Regions from separate parts of the Bacillus cereus group sp. N8 genome, predicted to be linked through region 2. Evidence: riboswitches for the same ligand, from Rfam matches in the RefSeq annotation. Region 2 holds a riboswitch; the other holds the start of a gene.

Region 1 (4,136 bases), on a different contig from region 2:
TTTAAAAGCTCAAACAAGTATAACCCCGTCCTAACTTTAGGACGGGGTTATACTTGTTTAATTTTGAATGAATTTCTGTTTGGCATAGCCAACGACTTTTTATCCCGCTAAAGCCCGATTGGTGAGAGCTAATAATCAGTGGGGAGGAACACCCTCCCACTGATTAAAGTTTCACTTTATAAAACGTCACTTACTTATTTGTTACCGAGTTCTTCCGCTAAACCGATTAAAATTCCTTCGGTTCCACGAATGTAGCAGAGTCGATACGAGTCCTCGTACTGAACTACTTCGCCAACGAGCTCTGCACCATGCTTAGTAAGTCTGGATACCATTTCGTCAATGTCCTCAACGGTGAACATGACACGCAGATAACCGAGAGCGTTTACAGGAGCTGTCCGATGATCTGCTATAGTAGGTGGGGTGAGAAATCGTGAAAGTTCAATTCGGCTGTGGCCATCTGGCGTAACCATCATAGCAATCTCTACGCACTGAGAACCGAGTCCAGTTACGCGACCAGCCCATTCACCTTCGACAGTGGCTCGCCCTTCGAGGTTCAGGCCAATCTCTTCGAAGAAAGAGATTGCGTCATTAAGGGATTCTACAACGATGCTGACATTGTCCATTCTTAGTAATTTGTTTTTTGTCATAGTCTTTATCTCCTTATGTGTAAAAATTTATCCCGCTATTTGCAGGTAGTAAGATTCCCACCTCAAAATTCGGCGAATGCGAGGAAGTTAGGTGGTAGATAACTGCCCAATTGTTGAAGAGAACGACTTGCTTCTATTTTTTAACAATTTTATTATTTTTCAAACGACTTTATTTTAAACTAAATAACCTTTTTCTCACTTTCCACTATGCAAACAGCTTTCTATTTATATAGGAAGGAAATAGATTAATATAATTTGTTGTAAGTTTTACTGGCGGAAATTAGCTCATTTGCACTAAAGGCTCAATTTTCGCCATAAATGATTGATGTAGTGCTTCCACACCATCTACTAAGTGAATTCGATCAATGACAACTGATACTTTAATTTCAGATGTACTTACCATTTTAATATGAATACCGTCTTCTTTTAAAGTAGTGAACATATTTGCAGCGACACCTGGGTTAGATACCATACCTGATCCTACAATTGATACTTTTGCTAAATGATTTTCATATTCCACAGATTCATAGTGAAGTGCTTCTTGATTTTGTTCCAATACTTCTAATGTTTCTCTTAAATCATTAGAATGGATTGAGAAAGAGAGGTGAACAGTTCCTTCATTTGTAATACTTTGAATAATAATATCTACATTAATATGTGCCGCTGCTAACGTAGAGAAAACTGTTGAAAGTGCACCTTGTTCTAACCCTTTAATTGTGACGCGTGTAATGTTATCCTCAAATGCAATACCTTTAACGATTGATTGTTGTTCCATGTTACATTCTCCCCTTACAATTGTTCCGTTTTCTTGTTCCATACTTGATCGTACTTCTAAAACTACATTATGATTTTTAGCAAATTCAACAGCGCGTGGGTGTAACACGCCAGCACCGAGATTGGCAAGCTCTAACATTTCGTCATAAGAAATTTCATCTAATTTATAAGCAGTTTTTACAACACGTGGATCAGTCGTATATACGCCGGTCACATCCGTATAAATATCACATTTTTTTGCTTTTAATGCCGCTGCTAATGCAACAGCAGTCGTATCGGAGCCACCGCGGCCAAGTGTTGTAATTTCATTTTCTTCACTTATTCCTTGGAAACCAGCTACTATAACAATCGTGCCTTTAGTAAGATAGGACTGAATACGATCAGTATTAATGTCAGTAATCCGTGCACTACTATGTACAGATTCAGTCGTAATACCAGCTTGCCATCCTGTTAATGAAATTGCATTATAACCTTTTGTTTGTAGTGCCATTGTTAATAGTGAAATGGTTACTTGTTCTCCTGTAGATAGGAGTATATCCATTTCACGTTTACTTGGATTTTCAGTAATAGCGTTAGCAAGTGCGACAAGTTCATCTGTACTTTTTCCCATTGCTGAAACGACAGAGACAATGCTATGTCCTCGTTCATATTCTTCAATAATTAAGCTTGCTACATGTTGAATGCGTTCGACGCTTCCAACAGAAGTACCGCCAAACTTTTGTACAATCGTTTCCATTACGAATTCCTTCTTTCGTCCATTTTTAAGAATAGGTTAGGACATATACAAATCCCAATATTCCTGTAGTTACCAGAGAGAAAAACAAAAAACACCATCTCAAATAAGTGAGGATGGTGCTGTTACAGGAAAAGGGAAACAGAAAACGGAGCTAATAAAAAAACCGCCAAAAAAGGAATATCATAAAGATGATATCTCTTTTTTGTAGATAGCTCTTCACACGTACATGTCTGTACATATGACAGTTCTGTTTCTATTCGAAAACAGCCCCAATTGATAAATGCAGAGAAATTTATCAATTTCGGCAACACTTCCTTTCTTCTAAATTCATAGACATCTCTGTGTCTCCTTTAGAATACTTATAAGCGTTGCGACCTCTATCTCACGTTTTAGGCGAGAGTGTTTGATTTATGAAGTTGTTGGTAACATTTGTTTTATAATAATTTAAATTTTTCAGGGAATCAAGTGTTTTATATATTTTTTAAAAATTCTATCTTTTTTGAAGGTTAGTTTGTGAAAAGTGTAGCAAAATAAATTCGTTGCATGTACATTAAAAATATAGAGCATGGGAGGTGGAAGGATGGGCAAGAAAAAGCCTATTTATGTAGCGATAGAAATGAAAACAACAATGGAGAAATTATGGAAATATACGCAAGAACCGGACCTACATACAGAGTGGGATGCACGTTTTACAGAAATCTCGTATTTGGAGAAAAAGGAGGGGGAGCCGCAGAAGTTTTTATATAAAACGAAGATTGGTTTCGGACTTGAAATAGCTGGAGAAGGAGAATCGATAGGTGAAGTAAGAAAAGAAACTGGAGAGCGCATTTCTTCTTTAAAATTTTGGACAGACAATCAATTATCACTTATACAAATCGGGCGTGGTTATTGGAAATATACACCGAATGAAGAACATATTTATTTTGAGACGAAATATGATTATGATACAAGGTTTGGTCGTATAGGAAATGTGATAGATTCATATGTTTTTCGACCTTTATTTGGCTCTGCGACTGCTTGGAGTTTTGATGCTTTAAAATTATGGTTAGAAAAGGGACTTCATCCTAAGTTGTTAATTAGAAGAACGATGACGTATTGGCTCGTTTGCTTTTTATTTGCCTTCGTATGGTTATATCAAGGGATTGTACCGAAAGTGATTTTTACTCATCCAGAGGAACTGAAGATGCTTTCTGAGTTAATCGGATCGAATGAAAGTAGTATTTTTATACTTAAAATAGTTGGATTTTTAGAAATAATATGGGGTGTTATGTGGCTATTGCCATTTCAAAAACGAAAATTGTTTATATTACATATTGTTATGTTAATAGGTTTAACTATAGTGGCAGGAGTTACGAATATCACAAGTTTTACAGAGCCGTTTAATCCGATTACATTGAATTTTCTTCTAATAGGGTTATCAATCGTCGGTTATATGAATTGCACTAATTTGCCAAGCGCAAAAAATTGTAAGAGGAAGAGAAAGGGATAAATATATGGCTAATATTTATGAAAGATTATTAGGAGATACCTATAAAAATCTTCATCCAAAATTACAGAAGCGATATGCGATTACAGAAGAGAATAGTTTTACAGGAGAAGGGGAAATGGATGAAATTTACGGTGGCTCTTTTTTCGTTAAATTGATTTTGAAAATTGCATCGAAGTTTCGAATGTTTTTCTCTGAGCGAGGAAAGAAAGTGCCATTTACGATACATAATACCGCTGAGCGAGATGAATATGGGAAAGAATTTGTAACATGGAATCGTACTTTTTATTTTCATAATAAGAAAAGATATTTTAACGCTGTTATGAAGTTGGATGAAGAGAATAATGAAATTGTAGATTATTTTGGTGAGCCACATATACTTGTTTCTACATTGAGTTTTTATATTGATGAAAAAGGCGGGATACATATTTCTTCAAAGAAACAATGGTTTTTTATGTTTGGAAGAAAAATACCGTTACCTAGATTTTTATAC
Region 2 (4,136 bases):
AAAGAAGTTGTTCGTACAGCGGACTTCATTCGTTACACAATTGAAGAAGCTCTACATATGCACGGAGAAAGCATGATGGGCGATAGCTTCCCTGGCGGAACAAAATCAAAACTTGCGATTATCCAACGCGCACCACTTGGTGTTGTATTAGCAATCGCACCGTTTAACTACCCAGTAAACTTATCTGCTGCAAAACTTGCACCAGCATTAATTATGGGTAACGCTGTTATTTTCAAACCAGCAACTCAAGGTGCAATTAGCGGTATTAAAATGGTTGAAGCACTTCATAAAGCTGGCCTTCCAAAAGGTCTTGTAAATGTAGCTACAGGACGCGGTTCTGTAATTGGTGACTACTTAGTAGAACACGAAGGTATCAATATGGTATCGTTCACAGGTGGTACAAACACAGGTAAACACTTAGCGAAAAAAGCTTCAATGATTCCACTTGTATTAGAACTTGGTGGTAAAGACCCTGGTATCGTTCGTGAAGATGCTGACTTACAAGATGCTGCAAACCATATCGTAAGCGGTGCATTCTCTTACTCTGGTCAACGTTGTACAGCTATTAAACGTGTACTTGTACACGAAAACGTAGCGGACGAGCTTGTTGACTTAGTAAAAGCGCAAGTAGCTGAACTATCAGTTGGATCTCCAGAACAAGACAGCACAATCGTTCCATTAATCGACGATAAATCTGCTGACTTCGTTCAAGGTTTAGTTGATGATGCTGTAGAAAAAGGTGCAACGATCGTTATCGGTAACAAACGTGAGCGTAACTTAATTTACCCAACATTAATCGACCACGTAACAGAAGAAATGAAAGTTGCTTGGGAAGAGCCATTTGGCCCAATCCTTCCAATCATCCGTGTTTCTTCAGATGAGCAAGCAATTGAAATTGCTAACAAATCAGAGTTCGGCTTGCAAGCAAGTGTCTTCACAAAAGACATTAACAAAGCATTTGCAATTGCTAACAAAATCGAAACTGGTTCTGTTCAAATTAACGGACGCACAGAGCGCGGCCCTGACCACTTCCCATTCATCGGTGTAAAAGGTTCAGGTATGGGCGCACAAGGTATTCGTAAGAGCCTTGAGTCTATGACACGTGAAAAAGTAACTGTATTAAACTTAGTTTAATCTTATATGTAGAAGCTGATCTAGTTTTAGATCAGCTTCTTTTTATACAATTTAGTTCACGAGTTGTTTCTCCATAGGTAAATTCACATATTCTACAGAAATTTGATACCCTAGCCATCGCTCGGCAATATGTACAAATGATGAAACAGAGCCTGTTGTAAAAAATCGATGCTTCGGATTCAGATTGTCCGACAAAATTCCTTTGTGTTGTAAAATTGTGCTTAACTCTATCGCTGTTTCTTCTGCAGAACTAATAATCGTCACAGCCTCTCCTAACTCCTTTTTTATATAGGACTCTAAAAGTGGATAATGCGTACACCCAAGAATTAACGTATCTATATCTTCTTTCGTTAATGGCAGTAAAGCTTGTTTTACTTGCTGCGTTACATATGCTGTATCTTCTAAGTGATTTTCTACAACTGTAGCTAAAGTCGGGCACGCATGACTATGCACTTCCAAATATGTATCAAGTTCGTGTAATGCTTTTTCGTACATATTAGATTTTATCGTACCTACAGTTCCAATTACCCCGATTTTCCCTTTCTTTGTCACTTTAATTGCAGCTCTTGCTCCCGGATGTATAACACCAATAACTGGAATGGATAGTACTTCTTGCAAATCAGTCAATGCAGCAGCTGCACCAGTATTACATGCTACCACTAGAGCTTTTAATGAAAACTGCTTGAGGAACTCAACCATTTCAAATATGAAAGATTGTACCTCCTCTACACTTCTTGGCCCATACGGACAACGCTCATTATCACCAATATAGTAAATGCTCTCTTTAGGCAATTGTCTTATAATTTCACTCGCAACTGTTAATCCCCCAACTCCCGAGTCTAGTACACCTATTACTGAATTTTTATTACATGCAGACATATAATTCATCCCCTTCTCAATCTTCTAGCGCCAATAACATTTATTATATTATGAAAATTCGATATTACATAATAATCCCTCTCCCTTTTAATCACAAACTCTTCTCTATAATCTGATTATTGCTATATCCATTGACGTATAAAAATACATTTGTTACTCTTAAATACGTTAATTTAATATTTAAATCCTCATTCGTATCTCGGTGAGGTAGAGGTTGCAGTCATTAAGAGTATCATTTCAGGAGATGTAGTGGCATTGATGAAGAAATGAGAAAGGAATGATTGCCGAAGTAAGTCGTGTCCACCATGCACGCTTGCTGGGTCTGCATTTAATAAGTGCAGAACTGTCACAAACGTTTCCGTTTGTGGAGAGCTATCGAGAGGTATGTCGTGGGTTTCTTATAAGATAGAAAGCATGTAGCGGCAAATTACGTGCTTTTTTTGTTTTGTTTGGGACTTCTCTTCCTGACTTCGGAAGACATACATATCTCCTCGCTTGACTTGGTTATACTAACTTTGGAGGTATTTTCTATGCAACAAAAAAAATGGGGCTTTTGGGTACTAACAGCTTTCGTTGTCGGTAACATGGTTGGCGCTGGTATTTTCATGGTGCCAAGTACGTTGGCACAAACAGCAAGCCCACTCGGTGTCACTTTAGCTTGGTTAACAACAGGGTTTGGTGTTTTAATGCTAGCTCTTGTTTTCGGTAATTTAGCAATTCGTCGTCCTGATTTAACGACAGGACCACAAAGTCATGCATATGCTTTATTCTCAACACCAAAAAGAAAGAAAATGGCTGGTTTCAGCATGGTATGGGGATATTGGGTTGCAAACTGGGCAAGTAACGTTGCCATCATTACATCTTTCGCGGGATATTTATCACTCTTCTTCCCGATTATGAAAGATACGCGACTATTATTTTCAATCGGCTCGTTCGATATAGAAGTTGGAAAGCTCATTACATTTACTATTTGTTCCGTCTTACTTTGGGGAACTCATTTAATATTAACAAACGGTGTAAGCGGAGCTGGGAAACTAAACTTCTTAGCAACAACAACGAAAGTAACTGGATTCCTTCTATTCATTGTCGTTACGTTATTTGCGTTCGAAGCTTCAAAGTTTGGACAATGGTACACACCGATGATCGATAAAGAAGGCGTATCACACGGTCTCCTTTCACAAGTGAATTTAGCGGCTCTTACAACGCTTTGGGCATTTATCGGAATTGAATCAGCAGTTCTTTTATCAAATCGTGCTACTTCTCCAAAAACAGTAAAGCGTGCAACAGTTGCAGGGTTACTAATTACAGTTGCCATTTACCTAGGAATTACAATTTTAACAATGGGTGTACTTCACGTTGATAAATTACAAGCTTCGGAACGTCCATTAGCAGATGCATTAAACGCTGCAATGGGTCATGGCGGTGGGAAACTTATGGCATTACTTGCTCTTACTTCCCTATTCGGTTCCATCTTAGGCTGGATTTTATTAAGCTCAGAAGTACCTTATCAAGCAGCAAAAGAAGGTTTCTTCCCTTCCTTCTTCGCGAAAACAAATAAAAAAGGAAGTCCAATTCATTCACTACGATTAACAAACATTATGTCGCAAGTGTTCTTATTCTCAACATTATCAGGAACAATTGCAGAAGCTTATACATTCGTTATTACCGTATCAACACTGGCCTACCTCATTCCATATCTCGTCTCACCAATCTTCCAGTTAAAACTAGTCGCAACTGGTGAAACGTATAAAAATGAAATGCGGGCAAGAATTACAGATGGTATAGTCGCAGTGATCGCGCTTTGCTATGCGCTATGGGTTATTAAAACAGGCGCATCCGATATAAAAACGTTCCTTCTCGGAATCGGTTTATTCGTAATTGGCTTTGCCTTCTATCCATTAATGAATCGTGATCAGAAAAAAAATAACGAAAAGAAAAACGAGCAAGTTGCGTAACGCAATTTGCTCGTTTTTTGCTTAATAAAACATATATAATAGAACAAAGAGGTGAAAAACATGTCAATTGAATCACTATGGAGCAGTCGCTTCCAACAACATATGCAAAATATCATTACATACTTTGCACGTATGATTAACGGTTTACTATATAGCTTTATCTTTATT

What was found. Region 2 has a riboswitch for lysine ahead of JDS80_RS22050 (amino acid permease). Riboswitches for the same ligand answer to the same signal wherever they lie in the genome.
Region 1: another riboswitch for lysine. It lies ahead of JDS80_RS04410 (aspartate kinase); the one in region 2 lies ahead of JDS80_RS22050 (amino acid permease).

The regions. Positions count from the first base shown of each region.
Region 1 is NZ_JAEHBK010000002.1:69,067-73,202, reverse strand. It holds gene JDS80_RS04415 (VOC family protein) at 195-647, opposite strand; gene JDS80_RS04410 (aspartate kinase) at 928-2,157, opposite strand; lysine riboswitch at 2,359-2,545, opposite strand; gene JDS80_RS04405 (DoxX-like family protein) at 2,738-3,646, shown strand; gene JDS80_RS04400 (DUF4166 domain-containing protein) at 3,651-4,136, shown strand, end outside.
Region 2 is NZ_JAEHBK010000019.1:27,511-31,646, forward strand. It holds gene gapN (NADP-dependent glyceraldehyde-3-phosphate dehydrogenase) at 1-1,134, shown strand, start outside; gene racE (glutamate racemase) at 1,186-2,013, opposite strand; lysine riboswitch at 2,214-2,396, shown strand; gene JDS80_RS22050 (amino acid permease) at 2,544-3,968, shown strand; gene JDS80_RS22055 (ABC transporter permease) at 4,029-4,136, shown strand, end outside.